Regions from separate parts of the Priestia sp. SRI_019 genome, predicted to be linked through region 2. Evidence: riboswitches for the same ligand, from Rfam matches in the RefSeq annotation. Region 2 holds a riboswitch; each other region holds the start of a gene.

Region 1 (10,712 bases), 620 kb from region 2:
AAAAGATCATTGGAAAAGCACTCGTTTTGAAGAACATGGATTTACCGTACAAAAACGAAAAACATCAAAATTTCATTACGGGACAATTGATATACAATAATAAACAAAAAAGTAAAATGAATCCCGATCATTGAAAAGACTTCCAAAACCTTTTAGGGATTAAAAAGTTTTGGAAGTTTTTTTTATGAATTTCATCTAAAGTTCATAAAAGTATGATATATTTTTGAACATAAAAATACTTTTGTGTTTAAGCATCCAGCAAAAAAGGAATATCTTGTATAGGTTTCCGCTCGGTGTGACAAGCTCAAACAGAAGAAGGAAGGTGCTAACTAAAAAGTCGTCGAATGCCCGTAGGCAGCATAAATGAATAAGCAAATATAGGTAAAAAATTAATAAGTATGTTACAATACCTAGTGAGTTATAACAATGAATTTTACGATATGAAAAGACCATATGGGAAAAGATGAGAAAGGAAAGATACGAATGCCTAGATGGATAAAAAGAATGCTAATTGTATTTATTACAGTATTTACATTTGGGCTTGTCACTCCACCAGAATATTTATACGTTGATGATGCAAAAGCGGACAAGCAACATAAAGCAGGGTATGTAAGAGAAACAACTCCTGTCACAGCTGTTATAGAAGATATTCATTTGCCATATGAAGAACCAAAATATGAAGACGTTTCATCATTTGTTACGTATGCAATGGAATCAGCTGAAAAACAGTCAGTGGAAAAATTCGGAACAAAAATTGGACCTGTCATTGAAGATGAATTTCGTCAAGCAGTGTTACCTAAAATTGAAGAAGTGCTGACCGACATTGGCACTGAGCGTGAACAGTCGATTCAGAATCTCGAGATAAGCGAGCATCCTGCTGCTGGCTACGGTGAAAAGATTTTCCATGTATATGACCGGGAAACCGGTCAGGACTTAATACGATTTCATGTACGGCGTGAAAATCCTCCAAAAGATGGATACTGGTTTAATTTTCACTATCATGCGGCTGCAGATAATTTTCAGAAGCATTATGATTTAGGGAAAATTTATTGGAACCGAAACATGCCGCCTAAATGGTTTAGCTGATAATAGACACAACATTCTGTGATTTCGAAATGTTAGCTTTTTTAAGCTAGCATTTTTTTACGTCTAAAACCGTTATGGTCTAAATAAGCTGAAACATTAGCACAACGATAAAAAAATCGTTTATAATGAAGTCAGACTTCTTACCATAGAATAGGGAGAAGGAACGAATAGATGCTGGAGGTAACACAATGAAACAATTTACGGAAGAAAAACAATTTCGCGAACAAATTAAGAACGAAACACTAAGCGTTGGGATTTTTACGACAACGTGGTGTCCTGATTGCAAACGTTTGGATATGTTCATTGATGAAATCGTTGACGAAAATACAGATAAAGCATGGTTTAAAATTGACAAGGATGAGTTTGAAGAACTTTCTGCTGAAAACAATGTAATGGGTATTCCTTCTCTTCTTGTATATAAAAACGGTGAAAAAATTGCACACTTGCACAGTGCAAATGCTAAAACGCCTGAAGCGGTCCGTGAATTTTTAGCAACTCTTTAATTCCCTAAGCTGCGAGAGCATTCTTGCAGCTTTTTTTTGTGAGAATGGCTATTTCCATTTTTCCATGAGTGGGGTATACTAGGACAAGTGAATAATCGTAAAGCAATAAGGTCTCAATTTAAAGATTGAGTGAAAAGGGAAGTCTGGTGAAAAGCCAGCGCGGTCCCGCCACTGTAAGCGCTTTGTGCGTAAGTCAGGAGACCTGCCTTATTGTTAACTGTGAAACCTTCGAGGAAGGGTGAAGCAGGGTAATGAACATACATATCAAGTATAGTGAACGGATTCTTTTCCTGCTTATCTTGACGTTACCTGCTTTGCTTTCAATTGAAAGTAAAGCTTTTTTATTTTGAAGCTGCCTGCGAGCAGTATACATAGTCAAAGCGGAAAAACGGGATAGCGCTGCTTTTTGCATGATCATTTGCTTTTTCTTTAACGTGGAGGTTTCGTATTCACAATGAACAATATATAGGGGGAGTATTTAGATGAAAAAATGGCTTTCGTATTCCATTATTGCACTGTTAGTCATCGTACTTGCTGCATGCGGTGCAGGCAGCCAAAGCAACAGTGATAAAAAAACGAAGCAAGATACAGCACAAACGTCACAAGCTGCATTTCCTGTGAAGGTAAAAGACGCGCGTGATAAAGAAATTACGTTGAAAAAACAGCCTAAGAAAATTGTTTCACTAATGCCAAGTAATACGGAGATTGTATATGCCCTTGGCCTTGAAAAAGAATTAGTAGGTGTCACAAGCAACGATGATTATCCTAAAAGCGTAAAGAAAAAAGCGCAGGTAGGAGATATGAACGTTAATGCAGAAAAAGTTATTGCTTTAAATCCTGATTTAGTGCTGGCACACGCTTCAAGTATGGGCGTTTCGGATGAAGTATTTAAACAAATTGAAAGTGCGGGGATTCCGGTATTTGTTGTAAAAGATTCAACAACGTTTGATACGGTTTATGATTCTATTACCCAAATCGGTAAATTAACGGGTAAAACAAAAGAAGCTAATCAAACAATTAAAGACATGAAAGAAAAAGTAGCTTCAATTGAGAAAAAAGCAAAAACGATTTCAAAAGAAGATCGTAAAAAAGTATGGATAGAGGTATCAGGAGCTCCTGAGATTTATACAACAGGAAAAGGTACGTTCATGAACGAAATGCTTACTATGATCGGTGCTGATAACGTAGCGGCTAGTGAAAAGGGTTGGGTTAAGTTTTCTGAAGAGCAAGTTGTTAAGTTAAACCCTGACGTTATTATCGCAACGTATGATGCAGACAAAAATGAGATTATGAAGCGTCCCGCTTGGAGCAGCATGACTGCTGTAAAAGAGGGTAACATCGAGAAGGTTGATCAAAACAAAATCAACCGCTTAGGACCTCGTATTGTAGATGGCTTAGAGGACTTAGCAAAAGCAGTATACCCTGAGGTGTACAATAAATAAGAAGAGGGACCATATTCCAGTTCGAATTGAAAAGGGGATTGGTCCCTTTTCACATCTTAAAATTGAAGAACGGCCTGAGCTTTTAATCATGAAAACCGAGACTTCTTATAAAACATACAGCTCAGGGGTTTTAGGAACAGGCATTACGGAAACGGACACCTTTTACAATCGATTTGTTCACAAAGACTATTATTCAGATACTCCTTCTTTGGAGTATGAGCAATATTTGATGAAAGAAAATGTGCGCCATGAGCAAATCGTAGGGTTGATGACAGCCGTTTGGTTAAAAGAAAGAGCGGTTTACTGTTATGAAGGCTACGGAGTAAGAGTAGCTTCCGTGATAACGGCTGGAGTAGGAAACGCAGTAGATATTATAGCTGACGAAGCTGTCCCGTTCTATTCCTCTCCCGGTACAATTAATATGTTTTTTTTCGTGGAAGGTACGCTTACGGATGCAGCGTTTTTACAGCTTTTTGTTGCGGCCACAGAAGCTAAAACAAAAACGCTGTCACAGCTGGGTGTCATAGATCCGGCTACAAAGACGATTGCTACGGGAACATCTACGGACAGCATCTCAGTTGCAGCGTCTCAGCAAGGACCATTATATGAATATGCAGGCTCTATGACCGCTTTAGGGCAAGCGGTAGCCAAGCTGGTGAAAATAAGCTTAGAGCAGGGACTTAAGGGAAAGAGGTGAAGAAGTGAGTATTACACAAGCGATAATTGCACACATGACGGCCATGACGATTGCTTTACTAATTGACCGAATTATAGGCGACCCTGAAAATTGGCCGCATCCCGTTCGCTGGTTTGGCAAATGGATTTATTGGATGGATTCCAGATTAAATAAAGGTGCAGGAAAACGATTCAAAGGATTGCTTCTTGTGATAAGTATGGCTGTGCTCGCAGGAGTTGTTCCCTTTTTGTTCCTTCATGCTTTATACGAAGTTCATTTTATAGCAGGTGTTTTAGTAGAGGGCGTAATGATTGCGACTACTATATCCACTCGTTCTTTAAGCGAAGCTGCTTATAAGGTACAAAAGCCGCTTCAGCTAGGAGATATGGAGAAAGCTAGATATGAAGTAAGCATGATTGTGGGACGAGATACAGATCGTTTGTCAGAAGGAGAAATTGCCAGAGCCACGGTAGAGACCGTGGCTGAAAATACAAGTGATGGTATTACAGCTCCGCTTTTTTATGCATTTATAGGAGGAGGAGCCCTAGCGTTTTTTTACCGGGCTATTAACACATGTGATTCGATGGTTGGGTACAAAAATGACCGCTACTTTCTGTTCGGCTACTTTAGTGCAAAAACCGATGACGTATTAAACTATATTCCAAGTCGGTTAACTGCAGTGGTGATGACGGCTGTTAATGTAGCAAAAAGCCAGTATTCTCTTGGGCATGTAACGAGTTTGATTAAACGTGATGCTAAGAAGCATCCAAGTCCAAATAGCGGATACGGGGAAAGTGCAGTAGCTGCTCTTTTAGGTATTCAACTCGGCGGACTTAATACATACAAAGGCATAGAATCTAATCGTGCAAAAATGGGCGAACCGTTCATTCCTCTGCAAGCCGGTCATATTGAACAAGCTGTTTTCATTATGAAAAGGACGGTCTATGCTACGTGGTTATTATATCTTTTGTTAGGAGGAGTTATTAGTGCTATTACCTACACATGGAGCTAATCCTACTGTCTTTTTAAAAGCAATAGGGACCGAGAATTTGTCACACATAAAAGACTTTAGTGTGAACACAAATCCTTTAGGGGCTCCCCCTGTGCTTCACGAAAAGTGGAACGAATTCAAGGATGCTGCGTTTAGCTATCCTGACCCTCAAGTAACAGAGCTGAAAAATAAACTAGCAGCTCATCATGATGTTTCAGCTGCTCAAGTGCTGCCTACAAATGGCGCCGCTGAAGCGTTTTTCCTTATTGCTTCGTTATTTTCAGGAGAGAAAGCAGGGATTGTACAGCCGACTTTCGTTGAATATGAACAGGCAAGTAAAGCTTATGGATGTGAAGTGACGTACATTCCTTTAGCTGAAGAAAACGGCTGGAGCTGGGATATAGAGTTAATTATGAGCATCCTTCCGGATATAAAAGTACTTTGGATTTGTCATCCAAACAACCCAACAGGCGTTATGTATAGTCATGAGGAATGGATGAAAGTAGTAAAAGCTGCTGCTCATCATGGTACATACTTAATGATTGATGAGGCATTTGTTGATTTTGTCGAACATCAGCCTTCATTTGATTCTCTTATTCTGGATTATGAACATATCATTATTGTGCGTTCTATGACGAAGATGTTTAATATTGCCGGGCTTCGCCTTGGCTATATTTTGGCAAATGAAAAAATCATTAGCGAGATGTCTAAAAAACAGCCTCCTTGGAGTGTAAATGGATTGTCGCAGCAAGTAGGGATGATATGTGTAGATGAAAAAGATTTTGTGAAAAACACCGTACATTATATTAAACAAGAACGAAAACGAATCTTGAGTCAACTAGAGGAATGGGGGCTTTTGGTTTCTCCTTCTCAAACAAACTATTATCTTTGCAGCGTTCCGTCTTCTATTAAAACGCGTGAATGGCTTGGCTATTTAGCAAGCCACGGTGTGGTAGCCCGGCATACTGAAAACTTCCCATTTTTAAATGGACGCTATATCCGTTTGGCTGTGAAAACGAAAGAAGAAAATGACTATTTACTTAACGTAATCAAACAAGGACTTGATGAAATATGATCATCTTTATTAGCGGAGGCGTTCGAAGTGGAAAATCACGTGCAGCGGAGAATATGGTTCAAACTTTTTGTACAAAGCGCGCTGTTTATATTGCCACAAGCAGGCAAACAGATAAGGAAATGCAAAAACGTATCCAGCTTCATCAAACAGAACGCCAAGCAGCGAACACGCCTTGGGTAACGATCGAACAGTCTGTAGATTTACAACAAATTCTGCCAAATCTTCAAAGTGATGATGCTATACTTTTGGATTGTGTCACGAACTGGCTTGCCAATGAGCTTTTTTTAACAGAAAAAAGGTGGCAAACAAAAGAGGGCAAACAAGAGGTTTTTCGTCATATGATCAAAGCGCTCGATAAGCTGTTTGCGCAGTCTCAGACGGTTGTGCTAGTATCTAATGAACTGTTTGAAGCGGGCGTATTAGAGGAGCCCACATATAGCTATATGAAGATGTTAGGGAAATTACATCAGTATATTGTAGAAAAAGCAGATGTGGCTATTTGTGTAGAAGCGGGAATTTATCGTTTTAAAAAAGGAAAGGAATGTGTAGATATATGAAAGAATGGATAGCCATACTACGAATTTCTCTCCAGTTTTTTACGATTTTACCGCTGGCTAAAACGGTTCAATGGACTGAAAAAAGAACGGCACGCTCACTTTTTGTGCTGCCGTGGATTGGTATGTTACTAGGCTTGATGCTTTATAGCTTTTTACAGCTGCTTCAATCTTCACCTATCACTACGATTGTTGATAGTATTTTAGTTTTGCTTTTACCGCTTATCTTAACGGGTGGTCTTCATTTAGACGGCTGGATGGACGTAAGCGATGCGTATTTTTCTCATCAGTCAAAGGAAAAAAAACTGCAGATTTTAAGTGATCCGCACGTTGGGTCTTTTGCTATTCTTTCTCTTATGGTTCTTCTGCTGCTGCGTTTTAGTGCGATCTATGAATTAGCGTCTCTTTCTTCTTTATCAATTTGGGCATGCTTAGTTGTCTTTACCCTTCCAAGAATTGGAGCAGCCTTTTTGTTGATGAGAGATAAGCCCGCTAAAGATACGGGTCTGGCTGCTTATTTTCAAAAAGGAGTCACCAAACGGTCTATTTATGTATTTATCGTCATGAGCCTATTCTTAGTTGCTATTTTCGCTGTTTTTATGGACAATAAATTCATTATTCTTTTCTTTGCCGGTTTTTTATGGCTGTGGATACGGTTTTATCGTTCGCAGTTTGGGGGCGTAACAGGAGATGTTATAGGGGCAACCATTGAAGGAGGAGAAACGTTTTTATGGATAATTCTTTGGTTATCACATGTATTCGTCACGGCATGACGCTTGAAAATCAACAGAAAAAATATATAGGGTGGAGTGATCCGTCTTTAAGTACAGAAGGGAAAAATGAATTAAAAGAGCTTTTTCTAGAACCTCAGCTCGTTATTTCCAGTGACTTAAAAAGAGCGCTAGAAACAAGTGCAGTTGTTTTTCCAAAATCTCAGGTGGTTAAAAGTAAAAATTGGCGTGAGCTGCATTTTGGAGATTGGGAAGAGAAGACGTATGAAGATTTAAAAAACATACGGGCGTATAGAAATTGGATTGATCACTGGACAGAACATACGCCTCCGAAGGGTGAAAGCTTCTCAAGCTTTTCAAACCGAGTTTGGGGAGCGTGGGAAGAAGCGGTCGATTTGGCGGCCAGTCGGCATTTGCGTCACATTGCTATTGTTTCGCACGGCGGACCACTGCGTTTACTTGCATCCCATTTTAAACAGACAGCGTCGCTTTGGGATGTTTCTTTTTCTTATGGAGAAGGTTTTTCAGTAGCGTGTACATACAAACAGGCAAAGGAGAGAAGAGCATGCATTTCGTATTCGGCGGTGCATTTACCGGCAAAAGAAAATGGGTGAAGCAGCATTATGCCAGTGAGTCGGTAAAATGGCATTGTTTGTATGAAGACCCTGTTTTACCAGCGCTTGAGTTCGAAGAAAGTTACATAGTGCTAGAAGGATTTGAGCACTATGTTAAGGAATTAATACATAGCGAGCTGGAGTCTCCGCACCTTGTTGTTGAAAAGTTGATACAGAAGTGGAGAGACAGCGGTGTATGGGAACAGTTGATAGTGATTGGAACTGAAGTCGGCAGAGGGATTGTTCCTTTAGATCCAACAGAGCGGCAGTGGAGAGATGAGTGCGGGTATGCGTATCAGTATTTAGCAGCGCATGCCCGGAAAGTAGATCACATTTGGTACGGAATTGCTAATCGATTGAAGGAGGAAATACAATGAACATTTACACAAAAACAGGGGACAAAGGGCAGACAAGCTTAATTGGAGGACGAGTAAATAAAGACGATATTCGAGTGGAAGCATACGGTACGATTGATGAGCTAAATGGCTTTGTAGGTCAAGCAATTTATCAGCTGGATGAAGCAGCATTAAAAGATGTAAAAGAAGAGCTAATTACGATTCAACATGAGCTTTTTGACTGTGGAAGTGATTTAGCATTTGCAAAAGATGATCATCCGTACAAAGTAACAAACGACATGATATCAGTACTTGAAAAACGCATTGATGTCTATATGTCAGAAGCGCCGGCCATTGAGCGTTTTATTTTACCTGGAGGCACACCTGCAGCAACAACGCTTCATATTTGCCGGACGATTACACGCCGCGCAGAACGGCTTGTTGTTGGCGTGCAGCGTGAGCATAAAATTAATGTGGCGGTGCTTCAGTATTTAAATCGTTTATCCGATTATTTTTTTGCTGCGGCTCGAATCGCTAACGCGCGAGAAAATGTACAGGATGTAGAGTATATTCGCAGTGCTAAAGTATTTAAACAGCCTAAAAAATAAGGTATAAAAAACGGTCGAGCTAAAAGCGATCGTTTTTTTTATGAGCTATTTCGATAGGCAAAATAAAGCTATAAAAAAGAGGTAAATGCATCTATAATGATAAGAGACAGAGAGATAAAGAAAAGAGGTTGAGAAATGAATCAAGATTCTAAACGAGCAGGTATTGTTTATACAGCCAGCGCTTACGTTATGTGGGGGCTTTTTCCGCTTTACTGGAAGCTTCTTGGCGAAGTGAATGCGAATGAAATACTCGCTCACCGTGTCATATGGTCATTTGTTTTTATGCTTTTACTTTTGCTTGTGACAAAGCAAATGAGTGCTTTAAAGAAGATGCTTGGTTTATTATTTCGTAATACGAAACAAGCGGTCATTTTATTTGTGGCTTCAGTGCTGATCAGCATCAACTGGTTCGTTTACATTTGGGCGGTTAACCATAATCATATTATTGAAACAAGTTTAGGTTACTACATCAACCCGCTCGTTAGTATTTTGCTTGGTATAGTCGTTTTAAAAGAGAAGCTTAATTTTTGGCAGGGTGCTTCTGTTGGATTGGCTGCTATAGGTGTTATCGTTATGACAGTTACATACGGGCATATCCCATGGGTATCATTAAGCTTAGCGTTTAGCTTTGGTTTGTACGGTCTTGTAAAAAAGACGATTCAATTAGAAGCAAAAGTAGGATTAACGATTGAAACGATGATGGTTGCACCTATTGCGGTTATTTATTTTATTTTTCTTTTAGTGAAAGGATCTTCAAGTTTTTCTCTTCAGTCGCTTGATCTGAGCGCTCTTTTAATTGGCGGCGGTGTCGCTACAGCTATGCCACTACTGTATTTTGCTAAAGGAGCGCCGCTTATTCCGCTATCGATGGTCGGTTTTTTACAGTACATTGCTCCTACCATGACGCTTTTATTAGGGGTATTCGTGTATCATGAACCGTTTTCTAGCGTAGAGATGATTGCCTTTTTGTTCATTTGGGGCGGATCGGTTATGTTCATTTTATCTAAAACTAAGTTCATGAGTTCTCATCAGCCGAAATTCTTTAAAGGGCGCTCAGCTTAACGGACAAAAAAGCGGATATCTTTAGATATGCGCTTTTTTGTCTGCCGTAAAGAAATAAAAACGGAGACGGGAAAGTCACCGTATGTATACTTTATAGCTTCCGCTTGAAATGAGCGTTCAACTGACCTTGAAGCATTTGGTTTTTTACTTCTTTCATTTTTCTCGCTTCATCTTTTTTGGCCAGTTCTGTGCGTATTTCACTTGTTTGAACTCCTTCTTCTATGCGATCGGCAATATCCATTAATCGTTCGACGTCTGAAAACGAATATTTCCGGATACCCGTATTGGTTCGGTCCGGAAAGAGCAGGCTTCTTTTCTCGTAGTAGCGAATTTGCCTTTCTGATAAACCGGTTAATTCTTTTACAATCCCAATAGACATGACTTTTTTATCTCGATATGACGCTTCATTCGTAGACAATCTCCCTCACCCCTGAGTACGTAGTAGTATGTTATTATTATAAAGGAAAAAAATACAAAAAATTATAACATGTAATACATTCTAACATATATATGTTATATTTTTGAATTACTATGTGAGAAAAAGTGACATAAATAATGAAATAGGGAAAAGAGTCCTATAAACTAATGATTAACTCGATCCCAAGTGGTTAACCATACAGGATAAAGCCTTGTGGTTAATCACTTGCTTTCAAAATGATGAATAGAAAATAAATGTGAGAATATACATAAATTCTAAAAGGGAAGGGCGTTTTAAATGGCTGTGCAACAATTGAAAAAAGAAGAGATTATTGAGCTGGCAAAAGAAATTATTGAACTTGATTTGAAAAGAGATGAAAAATTTGAAGAATTGACAGAGTTAGCCGGAAATCATGCATATGAAATTTTGCGCAGAGTACAAAATGCCTGTTTATAAGTAATAAAAAAATCCCGCCTAGAGCGGGATTTTTTAATGAGATTGCTGTTCAAGAGTAAATAATTCTTGTTTCATCTTAGCATGATTGAGGTTTTCCCCTATAAAGACAAGAGTGGTGGGCAGCTTCATCATTTCTTTCATATATAGAGGCATGCCGTATG
Region 2 (10,712 bases):
GCGGAGAAAAGAGTTGGTTCGCCGCCTCTTCCAGCGAAAGCAGCTGACAGCGCTCCGTTTCCCCACCTAGGTTCTCTGCTACAAACATCTTGTATTCTGTCATGCCGAATGATAATAAGTAGTTTGCCAGAGCACTAGGAGAATTTTGCTCATCTGTTAAAATCGCCACTTTTTTATAGCCGTCAATACGCTGAGCCAGTCCCTTCATGCTTCTGCCGTGCACGCTTGTAAAATAAGCGTCTTGCCATCGCTCTTTTAGACGTGAGAATGCAAGCTGAATAGAACTTAAATAAGGATATATTTCAACGTCTAGCTTCGTAGAAAGATAGCTTCCTATTCCGTAAAATAACGGGTCGCCTGAGGCTAACACAACGGCATTTCCTTCTTCGTTTTTTAAACGTTCGACAAGAGGAGAAAGACCCCCTTCAATCGCTACTTTTTCTCCTTCAAAATCTTGAAAAAAATCCAGGTGACGCTTTCCTCCAATTAGCACATCACTTTCATACACCCACTGTTCATACATAGGAAGCAAACTTAACTTCCCATCGTCACCAATTCCAATAATTTTAATTGCCATGTTGCACCGCCTGTCCTAAAAAATCTCCTTTTAATGTGTAAAGAGACGTATCGACACCGATTCCGTCCCCTACTTCCTTTAATGCTGATAAACAGCAGTACTCGCACAGTTTTTCAAAAAACTGATGATGACCGCTTTGCGTCATTAAATCTCCCACTTGAGAAGCTGTGTTTGCACCTTTTATTTCCTCTACCAGTTCAGCAGAAGCGCCTGACTCAGAAGCTGCTTTTGCTAAAAAATTAAAATCAATGGGTGCACTTTTTGAATGAACCATCATAACGCCTTGCGCAACTTTTGAAAACTTTCCCATCATGCCTACGAGCGACACTTTTTTCATTCCTTGCTTTTTACATTGTTTTAAAGTAAATCCAACAAAATCTCCCATTTCGATAAATGCTTCTTCCGGAAGATCTGGGAACTGTTTCATTCCATACTTTTCACTTCGGCCCCCTGTCGTAATGACAACGTGCTCACAGTTACTCGCTTTAGCAACGCTGATGGCCTGCACGATACTTGCTTTATAAGCAGCTGTTGAGAACGGAACGACAATCCCCCGCGTCCCCAGTATCGAAATGCCTCCTAAAATACCTAGACGCGCATTTAATGTCTTTTTCGCCATTTCTTCTCCTTCAGGAACCGAGATGACAATCTTAACGCCTTTTTGTATATTGTATTGGGCTAGAAGCTGTTCAGCTGTTTCTTTCAGCATCTTTCTTGGAACAGGGTTAATGGCTGCCTCACCGACAGGAACTGGGAGACCGGGCTTTGTCACACGCCCTACTCCCACTCCCCCATCAATGATAATGTCTGCACCATTACACCACGAAACTTCAGAAATAATCAGCGCTCCGTGCGTGGCATCGGGATCGTCTCCAGCATCTTTAATGATGCTGGCTACAGCACTGCTTGTGCGATACTCGCATTCTTCAAGATGAAACGTAGCAAAGCGGCCGACAGGTAGGTAAATCGTTGACTCATCTTGCACTTCTCCCGAAATTAGCGTAAGCAGAGCTGCTCTCGTAGCTGCCGTTGCACAAGCGCCCGTCGTATAGCCTTCTCTGAGTTTCTTAGGTTCTTTTGGTACTTCCTTCATGCGTTACACCTGTTCTGCAAGAATTGAAATTGCATTTAATGCAGCAACCGTTACCGTACTGCCGCCTTTTCGCCCGATGTTTGTAATAAACGGCACGTCAAGCTTTGCAAGTTCTTCTTTAGATTCAGCTGCTGAAACAAATCCTACCGGCAGACCAATAACAAGCCCAGGCTTCGCTTCTCCTTCTTTAATCAAACGAATTAATTCAAGTAAAGCTGTGGGTGCGTTCCCAATTGCAAAAATTCCACCGTCTGCTTCTTTGATGGCTTTTCGCATCGAAATAATTGCACGCGTTGTATTTAAGCGCTTTGCTTCTTCCATTACGTCCGGATCTGAAATATAAACTTTGATTTCACCGCCGTGTTTTTCAATTCGCTGCTTGTTTGTTCCTACTTGTACCATTTGTACATCTGCAACCACTTGCTTGCCGCTGCGAATGGCTTTAATTCCCGCTTGAATCGCATCCGGATGAAACAGCATGCTGCGTCCAAGCTCAAAGTCTGCAGACGCATGAATTACGCGCTGAACAATTGGGTACTGTTCGTCTGTAAACGGATGAGGCCCAAGCTCTTCTGTAATCATTTCAAAACTTTTTCCTTCAATTTGCTGAGGCTGAACAGTTAACGGTTTAAATTCTGTACGAAAATCCATCTCAATCAACTCCTAGTTTGGTTTAATAAAGCATGAACCACTTCTTCAAACGTGGAATACACGGTCCCATACTCAATTTTCGGTCGCCCAATCATAATAATATCTAAGCCTAACTCTTTAGCTGCTTCTACTTTTTCATCCACAGATCCAACTTTTCCGCTTTCTTTTGTGACCATAACCGTCACTCCGTATTGCTTATACAGCGCTCGATCAAACTCTTTTGTAAACGGCCCTTGAATAGCAATAATATTTTTTTGCGGAAAGCCTAATTGCTGACACTTTTCCATATTATCCAACCTTGGAAGCATACGAGCCACAAGCCGTACATCTGAGAGAGGAAGCAGCTTTTCTGTAAAAACCTGCAGCGTCTTGCTGCCTGTTGTCAACATAATAACTCCTTTTTTCTCAGCTGCTACTTCTGCTGCTTCTTCATACGTAGAAACCATCGTCATATTATCATAGGCAAAAGCCTGCGAAGCCCGCTCATAGCGTATGTAAGGAAGTGCTGTTTCAGCAGCGACGCCGATAGCATTTTTAGACGCTTCTTCCGCAAAGGGATGACTTGCATCCACAATAGCTTTTACACGATGTTCGTTTACAAAATCCATCATATCTTCTTTTGTGAGACGTCCAATTTTCACTTTCACTTCTGCACGCTGCAATTCGATAGCTGCGTTTTCGGTTACAACCGTTGCCGTAACCTCATGACCTGCTTTTTTCACTTGCACGGCTAATGCACGTGCATCGCTAGTTCCGGCTAACAATAAAATCATTTTAGCTCGCCGACCTTATCTTCATGGTGGTCGTGGTCATGATGGTGATCGTGGTGATGGTGTCCGTGATCATGGTCATGATCGTGATGATGATGGTGATCAATATGCTCCATAATGCCGAGGCGATATTGACACGTATCGCAGTTCATTTTCACTTCACCTTCTAATCCTTCTTCAGCACGTTCTTTTAAAATTGTCTGCAGTTTTGGGTGAAAACCGAAATAGCCGGCTAGCTTAAACTCAATGTTTTCATGCTGCATTTTATACTGCTTCACCATTTCTTCCAAACGCTTAATTAGTACTCCTGTAAATAAGAAATACGGGAGAATAACCACTTTTTTAGCGCCCAATTTCAAACATCGCTCCACGCCTTCATCAATCAGTGGAGCGGTCACGCCCATAAAAGAAGTTTCAACGATTTTGTAATTTGTTTTTTCCCAAAGAAGGCGCGTAATTTTATATAAATCACTGTTTGCATCAGGATCACTTCCTCCTCGCCCTAAGACAATAACAGCCGTGTCTTCAGCTGGAGTTTCTAAATTCTCTCCCGATTCTTGTAATCTCGTTTTTAAAATTTCAAGGGCTTCTTCATGAACGCCAATGGGACGTCCATATACGAAGTTTACGTGTGGATATTTTTCCTTAGCTTCATCTATAGCCGCCGGAATATGTATTTTAGAGTGGCCAGCAGGTAAGAGCATAATTGGAATTACAACTACATCTTTTGCTCCTTTTGCCACACATGTATCAATGCCTTGACTTACATTTGGGCGTTCAAATTCTAGAAAACACGTTTCTACTAAAATAGATGCGTCCCAATCATGCTTCATAGTCGAAATAAATTCGCGAATTTGATCGTTCCCTTCAGGATCTCTGCTTCCATGACCGACAAATAAAACTGATTTCATATAATGCCCTCCTATTTTTTAATCTCCACACGGAGCTGGTTCTACTTTTATTTTTGGTGTTATATCTTGATAGTCGAATCCATAAACGTTCTTCACACGCTTAAAGAATTTATGAAATCGCTCATTAGGATGACCTTTTTCTTTATATTCATGGACAATGTTCTCCACTATTTCAACAATGTCATCGGGCGCTATACCTTCCGCCACAATTTGACCTGAATGCGCATTGCGTCCAACGGTTTTAGCTCCTAAAAATAAATCAAACGCACCTTTTCTATAGACAATGCCGATATCTTCTTGAACAGCACCATAACAGGCCATACCGCATCCATTAATACCAAGCTTCAGCTCTTTTGGCATGTCCATTCCCCCGAGACGTTTTTGTAATTCTTCCGTATGTGGAATAGCATCACTTTTTTCTCCGTCACAAAAATCACACGCTTTGATTGTGAACACATCTCCGACCGGAGATAGTAAAAAGGAAGCTGCTTGGAGCTTTTTAATAATCACATCTGGCTGAGTCGTTGGGATTTGCAGTTTGATTTGATGGTCAGGTGTATACTCCATCGTACCTTTTTCACCAACAGCTTCTGCTAGTGTGGTCATTTGAACAGGTGTGAATTTCTTATTGGCAAGTCCTGGGCTAACTGCCACTTCGAAAATTGACTCTATTGGCTGATGTACGACCGCAGAAGTGGTTTCACCTAAAATTGCTTGAAGCGCTTCTTCTGCAAGAGCTCGTGAAGTTGCTGGTTCTTCTGGTTTGGTCTGAACTGCTTCAATAGCTGAAGCTGTTTGCTTTACAGTCTCTTCTTGATCGAGAGCCCATGGTTCTGCTTCTTTTCGAAGTCGCTGATGCGGTCTTAGCGGCTGCTCCGTTTGGTTGAGGGTATATTTCCGCTGATACCCGCGCGGGGTAATCATTAAATCGTCGTAAAAGAACGTAGATGAATTCCCGACAACAACGGTAGTCAGCATGCCAATTTCATGATTTAACATGTCTTTTAAGTTGGTCATTACGACTTCTTCACGGTCACGATAAGCGCTTTTCACAAGACCAACAGGCGTATCAGGAGAACGGTACTTTAATAAAATCCTCTGTGCTTCAACAATTTGTCTTGTTCGTCTTCCGCTTTTTGGGTTGTAAAAAGCCACTACAAAATCTGCTTGTGCAGCTGCTTCGATTCTTTTTTCAATTAGTTCCCAAGGCGTAAGGTGGTCACTTAAACTAATTGTACAAGCGTCGTGCATCACGGGCGCTCCAAGGAGAGATGCGCATGAATTGATAGCCGAAATGCCAGGAATTACTTCCAGCTCTACGCCCGTTTCTTTTTTCCAGCCTTTTTCAATCAACACTTCATACACAAGGCCTGCCATTCCATATACTCCTGCATCTCCGCTTGAAATGACAGCCACGGTTTTTCCTGCTTCCGCTTGCTTTACAGCTTCTTGTGCACGGCTTACTTCTTCGGTCATTCCTGTACTAATAATTTGCTGATTCGTTAACAGTCCTTGAATTAATTCCACATAGGTTTTGTAACCGATGATCATATCACTTTCTTGAATGGCTTCTCTTGCTCGCTGTGTAATATGTTCAAAGCTTCCCGGCCCAAATCCGATAACTAACAGTTTACCTTTCATGCTAGCTCCTCCTTTATGCGTTACTTTTTACTTTGTCAATTCCTTCTATGGAGTCACTGTTTTCCGGAGAAACGAAACCATTTTGATCATATTCATAAATAAGCGATTCCTTTATACTGCAGCCTCCTGCTAAATGTTCTTCGACAATCCGGTGAGCCACGGTTTCAGTGACCTGCTTGTACCAATCTCCTGAAGGATACACAATAGCTACAGGAGCATCTTTGCATCGTCCATTACAGCGTGTACGCGTTGTATGAACCGTTTCATCCAAATCCAGTTCCGTCACTTTATTTCGAATAGCTTGGGTGGCTTCTTCTCCACCTTTTCTCATACAGCTGCTTCCATTACAAATCAATACGTGATGTTTTGTTCCATTTAAGTTCCACGTCGTCACACTCATTCGCTCCTTTACTAAAAAAAGCGCCTCTATCATTGATAGAGGCGCAGAAAAATTCAAACTAAGTTTTTGCACTTCCACCTATATCCCGTAGGGTAAGCTTCGCATTAGAAAAAGGCTGGTTTCCTGGCTTCGATTCATCACTTGATTGCGCCTTCCCGAATACAGTGGCATATGCAATCAGCTCATCTTCACAGTGGCGGGTACCGCGCTGGCTTCACACCAGACTTCCCATTTAACGCAATGTAAACATTGCGCACCTTTTTTGCACGATATGTAGTTTTGCGACATGAGAAAAACCCGCTTCGCTAATATGCGAGCGGGTAAAACGTCAGAATAAGAGTGTACACGAATGCCACTTTAAGCCAACGTTTCCCTTCCCGCTCCCCGGAGAAATAGAAACTTCACAATAAAGACAGGTCTCCTGACTTGTGTATCATTCTACTTGAGAACCTTCCCGTGATTCTTCCACAGTGGTTATACTCGTTCGTCCACACTTACAGTTGCGGGGGCAGTACTGGTCTTTCACCAGTTTCCCTATTAAGCCTTCTTGGCATCTTTACTGTTGCTGTTTGATATATATGAACCTTTTAAACTATCAGAATAATAGAAGTAACTACCATATCATAGCGTACATTTTTTTTTATTTCAACTCTATTCTTTTTATAGGATATAAAGAGCCATAAAAAAACAAGAGCAAAAAATCAGCTCTTGTTTTTCTACTTATATAGCTACCAATGTTAAATGAGGATCATTATAATACACGACTTCTGAAAGAACTTTACAGCCATTTGTTTTGGCAAAAGCTTCTCTCGCCTGCTTTTCAGTTTCAAATTCAAACATTTTCATTTCTTTTCCAGCATATACCGTCAGTACCCACATGAAAAGATTCGCCTCCGATTATTGTAGTGATCGCTATATCCACATTATGACGAAACCATTTCCTTTTGAAAACCCATTCTACAAAACTTGTCACAAGAAACTTTTAAAAATTTAAAAACATTTTAACTTCTGTAAATGAACAAAATGTACAAAAGGTTTAAGCAGTATTGTATCTCTTTAAAAAGGTGCTTTTTTAATCACCTATTGCTCCACCAGTAAAAAATATATAGTATTTATTAAAAAAAAGAAGCCGGACAGCTGGCTTCTTTTTTAAGAAAGGAAAGAACAGACATCGTAATCCCATCCTGTTCTTTATTTTGCATAAAAATACACTAATTAAATATCCCTTTCTTAAAGCAGAACCATGTTCGACTGAATATAGTAATAGAGAAGCTTATACGTATGATTCAATGAATCTTGATGCGTTCTCTCAAACGCATGAGAAGAATCAATTCCTGGACCAATTAAGCCGTGTACGATATCGTGTCCCGCACGAATAGCAGCAGAAGCATCTGATCCGTAAAATGGATAAATATCTAATTTGTACTGAATATCATGCTGCTTAGCTAGCTCCACCAAATGCTTTCTCAAACCGTAATGATATGGGCCGCTTGAATCTTTTACACAAATAGACACAGTGTATTCATCAGTAGATTGTCCATCTCCCATAGCACCCATATCAACTGCTAAGTATTCTACTGTTTGAGGCGTAATATTCGAATTTCCTCCGTATCCAATTTCTTCATTATTTGAAATGAGAAAATGCGTAGTGTATGGCAGTTCGATCTGTTCTTCTTGAATTGTTTTCATGAGCTGAAGCAATAAAGCTACGCTTGCTTTATCATCGAGATGACGAGATTTAATAAAACCCCTTTTTGTTATTTCTACACGAGGATCAAACGAAACAAAGTCGCCAACTTCAATTCCAAGGCTGCGAACATCTTCTGCGCTATGTACTTTTTCATCCAATCGAATTTCTATATTTTCTTGATTCCGCTCAGCTTTCCCTGCATCTTTATACACATGAACAGATGTTTGATGCATAAGAATGGTTCCTGTAAATACTTCTCCTGATGAAGTTTCAATTTCACAATATTCTCCTTCAATAGAATTGTAGCGAAACCCTCCAATCAGGTCGATTTTTAGACGCCCACTCGATTTGATTTCTTTTACCATAGCACCTAATGTATCAACATGAGCCGTCAGCATGCGGTGGTGATCTGTATCTTTACCGGGAATAGTAGCGACTAAGCCCCCTTTTCGATTGCGATACGTTTGAATATTTAGCTCTTTTACATAGTCTTCGACAAATGAAATCACCTTTTCTGTATTTCCAGAAGGACTGGGAATCGAAACAAGCTTTTTAATTAACTGAACAGTTTCCGTCATTATGACACTTCCTTTGTCTCTCATTTCTTTTATTTTACCATATGTTTCAAAAAAGATAACAGGCAGATCCAAACAAAAAAGCCGGGCAGCTGCCCGGCTTTTTTGTTTTAAGCTATGTTTGATTTCTTTAATCCATTTGTATAGTTTAATGATTTTTGCTTATCAAATTCGCCTTCAGACTTCGACATCACAATGGCAGCTAAAGCATTTCCTACTACGTTAACTGTGGTACGCATCATATCAAGAATGCGGTCAATTCCTGCAATAAATGCCATGCCTTCAAGAGGGAAGCCCATAGATTCAAGTGTAGCAAGTACAACTACAAACGATGCCCCTGGTACACCAGCCATTCCTTTTGAGGTTAACATTAGCACAAGAAGGAGCTGAATTTGATCCATAATGGAAAGGTCGATGCCGTACATTTGAGCAATAAACAGCGATGCCAGCGCCTGATAAATGGTTGAACCATCTAAGTTAAACGTGTAGCCCGTTGGAATAACGAACGATGTAACCGATTTAGAACAACCGAAGTCTTCCATCTTTTTGATAAGAGACGGTAAAACGGCTTCTGAACTTGCCGTTGTAAAAGCAAGAAGCAGCTCGTCTTTTAACACTTTTATGAGCGTAAACATGCTTGTTCCAGCCATTTTAGCAATAATTCCAAGAACCACAAGCACAAAGAAAATCATGGTGAAGTAAACGGCGAACACTAATTTTCCTAATGGAATAAGTGATCCGACACCAAACTTTATAATATTAACACCAATAAGTGCAAATACACCTACTGGAGCAAATTTCATCACCAAATTAGTTACCCAAAACATTGCATCCAAGACGCCTTCAAAAAAGGCTAAAACAGGTTTTCCTCTCTCTCCAATCGAAGCTACGCCTACACCAAACAGTACGGAAAATAAAATGATTGGTAAAAGATCACCTTCTGCTACCGATTGAAACACGTTTGTTGGAACAATATGAAGAAGCTCTTGAGCAATCCCTGTACTTTCAGACGTTTTTGCCGTTGCCTCATATTGAGAAATATCGCTTTTTTCAATATGTCCCATGTCAACCCCTGCACCAGGGTGGAATAAGTTCGCGGCAATAATCCCTACTACAATAGCAATGGTTGTAACAATTTCGAAATAAAGAATTGTTTTTCCGCCAAGCTTACCTAATTTTTTGATATCGCCTACTCCTGCGACCGCTACGATTAATGCTGAAATCACAATCGGTACGACAATCATCTTAATTAAATGAATAAATATGTCTCCAACCGGCTGTAAAATAGAAATGGCTGTATCGCTTCCGTAAAAGATAGCACCTACAGCTACGCCTAAAATCAGTCCAATTAGAATCTGAGTTGCTAGACCTAACCTTTTCACTTTCTTGCTCCTTTCGCACAGTTGACTTTCATCCATCGAGCATATGCGGTTCCGCGAACCGTGTATAAATATACATCCTTACAGCACCTTATGTAAACAGTTCTTTACTAAAAGGATGCTAGGCCGCACATGCGAATTTTTAAAAGCCACGGTTCTGTTTTATCATATCAAATAATTGTTGTATATTGAGATTTTTTTGCTAAGTATTTTTCTATTTTTGCTATTTCAGCGAATAAATTAAAAAAATAAAATTTTATATTGAAATATGCATTTTAGGTTAGTATAATACGATACATGTTTATTTTTATTATTCGAATATAAAATTCTGAAAATTTTAATTATTCAACACGATAATAAAAAGCATTTATAATTTTGGAGGTTTTAATGTGTCAAACAAAGTTCCTTTTTCATTTATAGTGGTTATTGGCTTTATGCTTTTTGCCCTATTCTTCGGCGCAGGTAATTTAATCTTCCCTGCAATGTTAGGTCAGTCTGCTGGAAGCAATATTTGGTCAGCAAACGCTGGATTTTTAGTAACGGGTGTAGGTCTGCCTCTTCTAGGCGTTCTCGCATTTGGTTTTTCCGGAAAAGAGGATCTGCAGTCTTTAGCTAGTCGCGTACACCCAGCTTTCGGTATTATCTTTACTACGATTTTATACTTGGCAATCGGACCGCTTTTTGCGATGCCAAGAACGGGAAGCGTTTCGTTCGAAATTGGCGTTAAGCCTTTTTTATCAGAAAATCCAGGGCACCTTCCCCTTATCATTTTCACGGTAATTTTCTTTACTATTACCTGCTTTTTTTCGCTAAATCCTGCGAAAATTGTCGATTTAGTAGGAAAAGTTTTAACACCTATTAAATTAACGTTTATTGGAATATTGGTAGTTGTAGCCGTTGTGAACCCAATTGGGAAATTTGAAGCACCAAGCGAAGCTTATACAACACACGCATTTTTTAAAGGCTTCCAAGAAGGCTACTTAACAATGGATACACTAGCATCATTTGTTTTTGGAATTATTATT
Region 3 (10,712 bases), on a different contig from region 2:
ACTTGGCAAGGCCACGTTCATTACCGTTTCACTAATTAAGCATAAAAAATTTCCTAGAATCAAAATGAAAAGGATAAGCTTACTTTGTGTACTCATTTTTTCTTCTGTTTGTGTCATAAGTGACCTCCTTTTACTAAATTAATTTTTGTTTGCGAACAGCTTACCAATTTGGTCAGCTGCAATTTGCATAGGGACTGTACTATTTTTAGTTAATGAAAGAGTATAAGCCCCTTCAATCCAAGACTGTATAGCTGAACCTAGCTGTCTTGCTTCCTCTTGTTCATAACCTGAACAAACTAACTTATCTGCATAAACTTGCTCCCACTCGTTATACACGGCTTCACAGGCCATGCGAAGCGTTGCGTTTGATGACCATACTTCACTCGACATAGCAGCGAGAGAGATATCCGCTTCATTTTCCACTTGTTCAAACATTCGATCAGCCATCAGTTTTATATGATATTGAATAGCTGACGCGGCATCTTCATGAGAAGCGAGGGATTTTTCGATATAAGCTTTGACTCTTTCTCCCGTTTTTTGAATAGCTTCTTTTGCTAACTGTTGTTTTCCATCCGGAAAATAATAATAAATAGATCCTCTCGGAGCGCTGCTTTCTTTTGTAATTTGACTTAGACTGGTGGCGTGATAGCCTTTTTTGCGAAAAAGTTTAGCAGCTGCGCTTAAAATTTTTTCTTTTGAATTGGTTGGTTCCATGAAAACAGCTCCCTGATATAATTACTAGTTGATCGGTCAGTATAATGGTAGCAACTCTATACTGATCAGTCAATCCAGACGTTTAGGTCTTGTATATAAGTAAAGATTGATGCAAGCTTCACAGGTGTAAGCATTGATTGAAATGTTAAGAATAAGGTTACAAAGTATTTTGGAGCTATACTTCTATTACTGTTAAAAAAATATGATTAAGTAATGAAATTAAAAGCAGACGAGAAGCGTATAGCATGTTACGATAGGGACGGTATAGAAATTGGCATATGTCTGTTTCTAATAGAAGAGATAAATTTTAAAATTTTTAAATGTAAGGTTGTGATTCACCTGAGACTGAATAAATTTATTAGCGAATCTGGAAAGGCGTCAAGACGCGGGGCAGATAAGTTAATTAGTGAAGGAAGAGTAACCGTTAATGGAAAGGTTGCAAAAGTCGGAGATCAAGTTAAGCCTGGCGATGATATTCGAGTAAGCGGCCAACAGCTTCGGATTGCTCGAAATAATGTATATATTGCGCTTAATAAACCAGTCGGCATTACAAGTACGAGTGAAAAAAAAGTAAAGGGAAACATCATTGATTTAGTCAATCACCCTTTGCGTATTCACCACGTTGGACGACTTGATAAGGATTCAGACGGCTTAATTTTACTTACAAATGACGGCGATATTATTAATGAAATTTTACGTGCAGAAAACAAGCATGAAAAAGAATATATTGTTGCAGTAGATAAGCCAATTACACCGGAGTTTATCAAAAACATGTCTGAGGGAGTAAAAATTTTAGGCACAAAAACGCTTCCTTGTGAAGTGACACAGCTGTCTAAGTATGAGTTTCAAATTATTTTAACACAGGGTTTAAATCGTCAAATTCGCCGTATGTGTGAAGTGCTTGGATATGAAGTATACCGCCTTCAGCGCACGCGTATTATGAATATCCATTTAAACAACTTACCTGTTGGGCAATGGAGAGATTTAACGAAAAAAGAGCGTACGCAGCTATTCAAAGAATTAGACTATGAACCTAAAGAGTGGTAAATCAAAAGACACCAGCCTGTTAGACTGGTGTCTTTTTTATTCGCATACAACTACTTGTCTAGAAAATACGCTTTTGCGCGCTATGCAGCGATCTGAAATAGAAAAGCCAGCTTCATGAATCATATGGTCAATCGTATCTACTGTAATCACGACCACTTTATCCGCAAAGCGGCGAGCGTGTTTTAAAATAGAAAGCTGATCTTCAGGCGTCGCATAGGTGTAGAGATTGTAAGGCATGTCGATGATAGCTACATCATAGTGAGTTGTAACATCTGAAATCGGTCCAGTTTTGACATCACCGCTTAAACCGAAATGCGCAATATTTTCACGAGATCCGTCGGTCACAAGTGGATTGATATCGCGTCCTACAATATCAATGCCCATTGAAAGGGCTTCTACAAGGACTGTACCGATACCGCAGCATGGATCAATCGCTTTGATTCCTTCAGGGTTTGGAACGGCAATGTTAGCTACAGCTCTTGCAAGGCGGGTACTGAGTGCTGTAGAGTATTCACGCGGTTTCTTCAAATGATGCAGCCATACCGCTTCGCTTTTTTGATATTTCCCAAAATACCAGCGTCCTTCAAATGGAACAATGCCAAACAAATGGTCAGGGTTATGCAAGTCTGCTTCTGCTACAAAATGCCAACCCACATCACGTTCAATAGCACGCTGACCTTTATAACTTATTTTTTGATCTTTTTCCAAGTCATTAATTTTCATGAAAATGAGTTTAAATGTTTTGTCTCCAAGGTCAATATCTTCTACTTGCTTACAAATATCAGCAAGGTCATCTGATTCATACATAATATCTAATCGCTCTTTGATAAAAGGGCTTCTGCTTGGATCAAGTTTAACGGCACTTTTTATGATAGGTTTCTCAGTTTCAATGTCAAAAAGAGAGCGTCTCTCTAATTGACATAGTGAGAGTTCCTCTTCGCTGCATGCGTATGTGTAGATATACTGAGGCAGCTGCGTATGGTTATTCAATATTGTATCATCCTTTATCGTATCTAATTATCCTTCTTCTCAAACAATAGCGAGAAAAGAAGAGAAAAGCAACGAATTTAAATATATTTGGCCGTGAATACTAAATTGAAGCGCTACATAGTCCACTTATTTGACAAAACATGCTAAAATAACTGGTGATAACCTGCATGTGCTGCTGTCTATACAAAAGAACTGGATCAAGGTTTCTCAAAAATCATTTACACACTGCTGACATTTTGATGAATAGGAGAGGCTGCGTGATGTCTAAAAGTGATCATGAAAAGCAACAGATGAGTCGGGCTGATATGAAAAAAAAAGCCAAAACATCCTCGCAAAACCTTGTGATGAACGTACTCATTGCCATTGTATCTGTATGTATTTTAGCTCTTATTATAAATGTTTTTGTACTAATGAAATGAGCCGTTATGCTGCTCATTTCTTTTTAGTAGGTTCAGCTTTTATTGAAGCGTTTGAGGTCTCTTTCACTAGAGAGCACATTGTGAATAGCATATCTTTTTTTAACAAATGATAGTTGTGATATGATGAGGCAATAATATATTAGACAAAAAGCTGGAGGTTACTTAGTGTGCCATTACTTAGATTTGATGTAATAGAAGGAAGAGATGAAAAAGAGTTAAAAACATTACTAGACGCTGCTCACCGAGCGATGCTAGAAGCCTTTGGCGTCCCGGAGCGCGACCGTTATCAAATTGTACATCAGCATCCTGCTCATGAAATGATTATTGAAGATACAGGTCTTGGCTTTGAGAGAAGCAAGGATTTGGTTATTATAAGTGTAACGAGTAAACAGCGAACAGAAGAGCAAAAGCAAGCTCTTTACAGATTAATTGTAAAAGAGCTTGGAGAGAGCTGCGGCATTCAGCCAAACGACATTATGATTTCGATTGTTGAAAACGGTAATGCTGACTGGAGCTTTGGCATGGGAGAGGCTCAATTCTTAACTGGGAAATTATAAAACGGTTTATTATCTAGAGAAGCCCTTATTTCTAAGGGCTTTTTCTCATTTTGTCTATAAAAATATTATTCTCTTAGTCACATCTTACTCAAAATTAAATACAGACATCTGTCAAATGAATGATACAATAAGCTTATATGCCATTTTGAGTGGAAAAACCATAAAAGAGTTCGGCGTACTAATTTTAGAACAACAATAAATTTACATAAAGATGTAAAGATTTAAAGGTTAAAAGAGAAGTGTATAAAATCTGTAAAACAAAAGAACAGTTACGCGTTAAACATAGGAGTAAAAGGTTCTTCACGTGTTTTTTCGGATAATAAGAGAAAGTAATTTTGATCATTGAGGAGGAACTTAGAATGTTTGGATTTGATGCAGATGTATCGCCGTTAGTGCGAATTAAAGTAATTGGGGTTGGCGGTGGAGGAAATAACACCGTTAACCGTATGATTGAACACGGTGTCCAAGGAGTAGAATTTATCGCCGTTAATACGGATGCTCAGGCGCTTAACTTATCTAAAGCAGATGTGAAAATGCAGATTGGTGCGGCCTTAACGCGAGGATTAGGTGCAGGAGCTAATCCAGAAGTAGGAAGAGAAGCAGCCGAAGAAAGCAGAGAACAAATTCAAGAAGTACTGCAAGGCGCAGACATGGTATTCGTAACAGCTGGCATGGGCGGAGGAACCGGTACTGGAGCAGCTCCGGTTATTGCCCAAATTGCCCGTGAACTAAATGCTTTAACAATTGGAGTAGTCACTCGCCCGTTCAAGTTTGAAGGAAATAAACGTACGAAGCAAGCAGTAGGGGGTATTACTGCGATGAATGAATCGGTAGATACCCTTATTGTGATTCCAAACGACCGCTTGCTTGAAATTGTCGATAAAAAGACGCCTATGCTTGAAGCATTCCGTGAAGCAGATAATGTTCTTCGCCAAGGTATTCAAGGTATTTCAGATTTAATCGCTGTTCCGGGGCTGATTAACCTTGACTTTGCTGATGTAAAAACAATCATGTCTAATCAAGGATTTGCGCTTATGGGTATCGGACGAGCTTCCGGATCAGACCGGGCAATTGAAGCAGCAAAAAAAGCCATTTCTAGTCCGCTGCTAGATGCATCGATTGATGGAGCAAGAGGCGTGCTGTTGAACATTACGAGCGGCAGCAGCTTGAGTCTTTACGAAGTACAGGAAGCAGCAGATATTGTCACGTCTGCTTCTGATCAGGACTTAAATATGATTTTTGGATCTGTGATTAATGAAGATTTAAAGGACGAAATGATGGTAACCGTTATTGCCACTGGATTTGATGATGAAGATGTTTCACCATCAGCTTCTACTTCTAGAGTTTCAAGAGCACGCTACTAAATTAAATAACCAGCTTTTATGGTGGCAATTGTTTTTCAATTGCCTTAAAAGGGAATCCGGTGCAAATCCGGAGCGGTCCCGCCACTGTAACAAGGAGCCTTATGTCAAAAAGCCACTGTCTATTTAGAGACGGGAAGGCGGTATAAGGCAATGACTTGAAGCCAGGAGACCTGCCATAAATCTCAGCACACAATAACCTACGAGGATAGGGAGGTGTTTTGGCAGAATCAAAAATAAGATAAACAAGGGATACGTTTATCTGAATTTGTTGTGAAGACAAGCACTTCTTTTTAGAAGTGCTTTTTTTTGTATTAAAATAGAAGGTGGGAAAATCAATGATAAATAATAAAAAGCTCGTATCTATGATATTTCTTGTGTTACTTTGCCTCACTGCTTGCGCTCCTAATGAAGAGAGCATAAGTATAAAAGAAAGAAAGAAAACGGATAAAAGTGTGACGTTTTTATTTAATTTTACATCTGCAACGCTTGATCCTCATACCGACGATAATTATACAGCAGTTCGTGCGGGAGTAGGGGAGACGCTTGTTAAAATCAGCGACGATTTAAAAATAAAGCCTTGGCTTGCTGAAAAGTGGGAAACGAAAGATAACGGCCTTACATGGACATTTATGATAAGAAAGAACATCACGTTTCAAAATGGAAAAGCGCTGGATGCAAATGCTGTTAAGTCTTCTCTTCAAAGAACGATAGATCAAAGTTATGCGATGAAAAACGCTTTAAATATTAAAGAAATGAAATCGAACGGTCATGCGCTGACAATTACATTAAAAGAACCAATGCCTAAATTCCCTTCTGAGTTAGTGCATCCAAACACAGCTATTATAGATGTTGATGTTTCTAATATAGCTAAGAAGCCCATTGGTACAGGTCCATTTCACGTTTTGACTTTCGATCAAGGAAATCAAGTGAAGTTAGAAAGATATGAACATTATTGGAATGGAAAAGTGAAATTGAAAAATGCGATCTTTGCATTTAACGAAGATGCAAATGCGCGAGTTGCAGCTCTTCAGTCCGGGACAGCCGATATTATTTATCGGCCGCCTTTAGAAAGCTTGAGCACTTTACAAGCGAATTCGTCTTTCAAAGTAAGCGGAGTACCTAGTGTGCGTACTCATTTATTGCTTTATAACCAAACCAATGACGCATTAAAAGACGAAAATGTAAGAAAAGCTATCGATACCTTATTGAACCGAAAAGAAATTGTCAGCAGCATAATGAACAATCAAGCGGCAGCGGCTCGAGGTCCATTTTTATCTCAATTTCCTTTTGCTGATAATACTGCTAACGAGCAAAGAGGTATGACATCTGCTAAAAAATATTTAGAGAAAGCAGGCTATCAAATCAAAAATGACAAAGCAATCAAAAATGGAAAGCCACTATCGCTCTCTCTTGTCACATACAGCTCTCTGCCAGAACTGCCTTTAATTGCTCAGCTTATACAGTCTAATGCCAAAGAGTTAGGAATTTCTATTAAAATTCACCTAGTTGAAGATAGCGATGAATATGTAATGGCAAAAGATGATTGGGATTTAGCATTGTACAGCCTTATCACAGCACCTAGAGGGGATGCCAGCTATTATTTAAGCACGAACTATTTGCCGGGCGGTGGTTTAAATGCCAGTCGAATTAATGACGATACGCTAACAAAAATGATAGAACAGTTAAATTCAACCGTAGATGACGCAAAACGAAATCAGCTAGCCAAGCAAGCAACCGCTTTGATTAATAGAAAAATGCTGACATCATCGATTGTACATCCAAACATTGTTGTTGCTTATAATCAACAAGTGAAAAATTGGACAACAAATCCCAGTGAGTATTATATGCTGACTCAGCATTTAGACGTAACGCCGTAGTCAATATTGTTGTTCCTATAGGAAAACGAGAAAGTATACAATGATAGAAAAAAGGATGTGACAGTAAACGTGCAAGAAGTACAAATGTATCAAATTAAAGAAGTAACAGAAAAAGATGCGGAAGTGGTTCAGTTTGTCATGAATATACGGAATGAGCTATTTCCTATGCTGCAAAAAAATCAGCTTCCTGTAGATTTGCTTCATTTTAATGAACATTATGTTCAAGCGAAAGGCGCTGCTTTTTTTGCAGCTGTCACGGAAAATCAACAAGTAATTGGAACAATTGGTTTATACGCTTACGATGGAAGGTTTCATGCATTAAAAAAGCGATATGAACATAAAACTGCAGCTGAGATTGTAAAATGCTATGTCGATCCAGCGTACCGGCGTCTAGGCATTGGACAGCAGCTGTTAAAAGCAGTGGAACAATTTGCTCAAAATCATTTTTATGACACGTTGTATCTGCATACTCATCCTTTTTTACCGGGGGCTATCCCATTTTGGACTTCACAAGGTTTTATCGAAAGGCTTGCTGAACAGGAAGAGCCATGGAATACGCTGCACATGGACAGAAAAATACAACCAGTCGTAATGTAACAATATTATACAGTAATTACCATAGAATCTAGATAAGAGCTCATGCTATAATAAGCGTACTTACATTTATAGCCTGTAGGGCAAGTCCTTACAGAAAAGAACCACATTTCGAATTGGCTGAAACGTGGTTTTTTTCTATGAAAAACAAATAACAAAATATTTTTAAAAATATATATGAAATCGCTTTCAAAATAATGAAATATATTATATAATTACTAGTGTTGTGTTGTACTTTGTTAGTGTTAAATCAATATCCTACATGTGTGAGCCGATTGCCTTATGGTAGTCGGCTTCCTTTTTATGGTAAGATTCTATAAGGAAATTGCATTCGTTAAAATGGCTGTAATCGTCATGACAATAGTTGTCCCAAAGGCCCACTTGAAAAGAAACTTTTGATGCTCGCCGAAATCTACTTCAACCAGCCCAATCAGAATGAAAGTAGCGGGTACTAAAGGGGATAGAGGAAACCCAGTTGTGGAATGTCCCAATAAAGCTGCTCGTCCTATTTCTACAGGGTCTACACCAAAATTAGCTGCTGTATGGCTAATAACAGGTAAAATGCCAAAGTAATAAGCATCAGGTGAAAATACAAAGCTAAGAGGAAGGCTTGTTATTGCTACAACTAAGGGAAGGTGAGAGCCCAGCCATTCAGGAGTGAGGCTTACAATGGTATTAGCCATGGCATCCATCATTTTTGTTTCTGTAAAAACGCCTGTAAAGATTCCGGCTGCAAAAACCAACGTACTAACCATTACAAAGCTGTTTGCATGACTTAAGATTCTTTCCTGCTGTTCTTTTGGATGAGGAAAATTAACAAATAAAGCAATGGCAAAAGCAATAGCAAATAAAATTGGAATAGGGAGTATGTCTATGATCAAGAGAGTCATTAAGCACAGTGTCAATAAGGCATTAAACCAAAAGAGTCTAGGCGGCTTCCCAGGAATTTCATGAGCTGAAAGCTGTTCAGCAAAAGCCATTGATGCACCTTTTAAATGAATGGTTCCTAAGCGCGCTTTTTCTCTCTTTCCGAGTAAGTATGCTGAAAATAAAGTCCACATCAATCCCGCTGTCATAGCTGGAATAAGAGGATTAAATAGATCTGATACTTCTAATTGTAAACTTGCTGCGGCTCTTACGAGAGGACCTCCCCAAGGAATCATAGTCATAACACCTGCGCTTAAACTAATAACACAAGCCAGTATTAGTCGGTTCATTCCCAGTTTTGTGTACAAAGGGAGCAAGGCGGAAACTGTAATTAAAAATGTAGAAGAGCCGTCTCCGTCCAAGCCAACAAGCATTGTAATAACGGCAGTTGCCATTACGACTTTTAAGGGATCGCCTTTCACAATGTTTAGGATACGAGAAATCATAGGATCAAATAAACCGACGTCAATCATTAGTCCAAAATATAAAATAGCAAAAACGATCATAATGGCTGTAGGAGCTACTTTTAAAATACCATTCATCATCATATCGCCCATATCAGCACTAAAACCTCCAATTACACCAAAGAGGATAGCGACAAAAATAAAAGCAACAACCACGGACAAGCGTTTACTAATGACAAGAAATAGAAAAGTCGCAATCATTCCAAACCCTAACAAAGAAAGCACTATCCATCACCTCTTAAAAAAGTTAGAAAATTCTATTAATTTATATTATAGCATTAGAATTAATGTTAAAGTTTGGTATTTTTAAATAAGGTAGCTTCAACCTAAAACTAAAAACTAAAAAAGCCGCCTTGTAGGCGACTGGTTTAAGCTAGATCAGCTGTTATGGACTGCTTTTGAAGGTGATCAGACAGCAGGCTGTAAGCAATAATTTTCTTTTTATGCTGTTTTACGACGTCGACATGATCGTGATAACTGTATACGCATAATCGAACATCGTTTTTTCCTTTTTTCGTATCGATAACCAGTGGAGTTTCACTGTCTTCTAGGTGTTTATAATAGTCCTTATTTCCTTCATGGACATAATATTGTTTTAAAAATGTTGCTTTATTAAAATAATCAATCACTTGCATTTTGTCTTTGCCTTCTAAATGTTTCCCATCAACTGTGACAGTAACGCTTTGGTCATCAAGTGTTGGGTGTAATTGAAATTTAGTCATAAGCCATTTGACCACTGGAGTTGGAAGACACGTTATTAATATTTTGAGTGCACTTACAAGAATGATGGAAAGTAATACAATCCACGTCATAGTTAATCATCTCCGCTATAGTTTAAATGAAATAAGATTACATACTTATTTTACCACAGAGAACATGATTGCTTTTTGTACATTATGTGAACCTTCCTCAGTGAAAAGATGTATATGAAATACGTTTATTTATGCACATTTAGGGAAATATAAAATTATAACAAATACTACATATAAAAAAAGGAGAAAACATTATGTTGTGGACGATTATTGGACTTTTATTTATTTTTTGGTTATTAGGATTAGTTTTTCATATTGGCGGCGGCATCATTCACATTCTTCTTGTCATTGCAGTGATTGTGCTAATCGTAAAACTTGTGAAACGAATTTAGATATAAAAGGCCTTTCCTTAGGGAAAGGCCTTTTATATGGAGAGACTATAAAAACAAGACGTATTTTGATATAAAAAATCATATGCTTCCGTTACAGAAACTCCTTTGAGACGTGCTATTTCCTCAACGGACTGATGTATCATTGATGGAACCGTTGTGTGGTTTTGAAAAGGTCCTTCAAATGGCCACGGACCATCTGTTTCGACCATCAAGTAGTCAAGAGGGTATTCCATAGCAAGCGCTTGGGTTTTAGGCTTATATACAATATCGGGTGTAACTGAAATATAGTAACCGTTGTTTTTCATTCGTTCAACGGTTTTTTTAGCTCCTTTGAACCAGTGGAAGTGAGCTTTAGACACAGAATGTTTTTCTAATAAGTCGCATACGATCTCAGCATCTTCATATACAGCGTGAAGAACTAACGGTTTCCCCCATTTTTTTGAATGAACAATAAAAGCTTCAAGCAGCTCCAAATAGGGCTCTAGAGAAAGAGTATAGGTCTGACTTAAGTAATAAGGTAGACCAACCTCCCCAACAGCTATCATTTCTTCATTGTTTTGATCAATCCAGGCAAACAGTTCCGCTAATTCATTTGAAGAAGGAAGCATTTGTTCA

The links. A riboswitch is a leader RNA that binds a small molecule or an ion and turns the genes downstream of it on or off. The one in region 2 is predicted to bind cobalamin.
Region 1: linked by a shared signal. The riboswitch ahead of AC2YJL_RS14390 (ABC transporter substrate-binding protein) and the one ahead of AC2YJL_RS11140 ((2Fe-2S) ferredoxin domain-containing protein) in region 2 are both predicted to bind cobalamin.
Region 3: linked by a shared signal. The riboswitch ahead of nikA (nickel ABC transporter substrate-binding protein) and the one ahead of AC2YJL_RS11140 ((2Fe-2S) ferredoxin domain-containing protein) in region 2 are both predicted to bind cobalamin.

The regions. Positions count from the first base shown of each region.
Region 1 is NZ_JBYCZN010000002.1:789,570-800,281, reverse strand. It holds gene AC2YJL_RS14405 (class I SAM-dependent methyltransferase) at 1-100, shown strand, start outside; gene AC2YJL_RS14400 (YpjP family protein) at 484-1,086, shown strand; gene AC2YJL_RS14395 (thioredoxin family protein) at 1,275-1,589, shown strand; cobalamin riboswitch at 1,681-1,813, shown strand; gene AC2YJL_RS14390 (ABC transporter substrate-binding protein) at 2,072-3,031, shown strand; gene AC2YJL_RS14385 (adenosylcobinamide amidohydrolase) at 3,012-3,728, shown strand; gene cbiB (adenosylcobinamide-phosphate synthase CbiB) at 3,733-4,719, shown strand; gene cobD (threonine-phosphate decarboxylase CobD) at 4,694-5,773, shown strand; gene AC2YJL_RS14370 (bifunctional adenosylcobinamide kinase/adenosylcobinamide-phosphate guanylyltransferase) at 5,770-6,330, shown strand; gene cobS (adenosylcobinamide-GDP ribazoletransferase) at 6,327-7,100, shown strand; gene AC2YJL_RS14360 (histidine phosphatase family protein) at 7,058-7,672, shown strand; gene AC2YJL_RS14355 (bifunctional adenosylcobinamide kinase/adenosylcobinamide-phosphate guanylyltransferase) at 7,624-8,049, shown strand; gene AC2YJL_RS14350 (cob(I)yrinic acid a,c-diamide adenosyltransferase) at 8,046-8,615, shown strand; gene rarD (EamA family transporter RarD) at 8,751-9,677, shown strand; gene AC2YJL_RS14340 (MerR family transcriptional regulator) at 9,769-10,095, opposite strand; gene AC2YJL_RS14335 (hypothetical protein) at 10,393-10,551, shown strand; gene AC2YJL_RS14330 (CobW family GTP-binding protein) at 10,585-10,712, opposite strand, start outside.
Region 2 is NZ_JBYCZN010000002.1:166,665-177,376, reverse strand. It holds gene cbiE (precorrin-6y C5,15-methyltransferase (decarboxylating) subunit CbiE) at 1-577, opposite strand, end outside; gene AC2YJL_RS11165 (cobalt-precorrin-5B (C(1))-methyltransferase) at 567-1,670, opposite strand; gene AC2YJL_RS11160 (precorrin-8X methylmutase) at 1,674-2,321, opposite strand; gene cobK (precorrin-6A reductase) at 2,327-3,094, opposite strand; gene AC2YJL_RS11150 (sirohydrochlorin chelatase) at 3,091-4,002, opposite strand; gene cobJ (precorrin-3B C(17)-methyltransferase) at 4,021-5,643, opposite strand; gene AC2YJL_RS11140 ((2Fe-2S) ferredoxin domain-containing protein) at 5,657-6,037, opposite strand; cobalamin riboswitch at 6,140-6,319, opposite strand; cobalamin riboswitch at 6,438-6,616, opposite strand; gene AC2YJL_RS11135 (hypothetical protein) at 6,764-6,922, opposite strand; gene AC2YJL_RS11130 (M42 family metallopeptidase) at 7,274-8,311, opposite strand; gene AC2YJL_RS11125 (cation:dicarboxylate symporter family transporter) at 8,419-9,690, opposite strand; gene brnQ (branched-chain amino acid transport system II carrier protein) at 10,077-10,712, shown strand, end outside.
Region 3 is NZ_JBYCZN010000006.1:25,725-36,436, forward strand. It holds gene AC2YJL_RS23695 (DHA2 family efflux MFS transporter permease subunit) at 1-117, opposite strand, end outside; gene AC2YJL_RS23700 (TetR/AcrR family transcriptional regulator) at 139-714, opposite strand; gene rluF (23S rRNA pseudouridine(2604) synthase RluF) at 1,054-1,761, shown strand; gene AC2YJL_RS23710 (TRM11 family SAM-dependent methyltransferase) at 1,798-2,751, opposite strand; gene AC2YJL_RS23715 (hypothetical protein) at 3,012-3,170, shown strand; gene AC2YJL_RS23720 (tautomerase family protein) at 3,338-3,727, shown strand; gene ftsZ (cell division protein FtsZ) at 4,087-5,091, shown strand; cobalamin riboswitch at 5,094-5,283, shown strand; gene nikA (nickel ABC transporter substrate-binding protein) at 5,427-6,968, shown strand; gene AC2YJL_RS23735 (GNAT family N-acetyltransferase) at 7,038-7,565, shown strand; gene AC2YJL_RS23740 (CitMHS family transporter) at 7,877-9,178, opposite strand; gene AC2YJL_RS23745 (YfmQ family protein) at 9,322-9,765, opposite strand; gene AC2YJL_RS23750 (lmo0937 family membrane protein) at 9,960-10,097, shown strand; gene AC2YJL_RS23755 (TatD family hydrolase) at 10,130-10,712, opposite strand, start outside.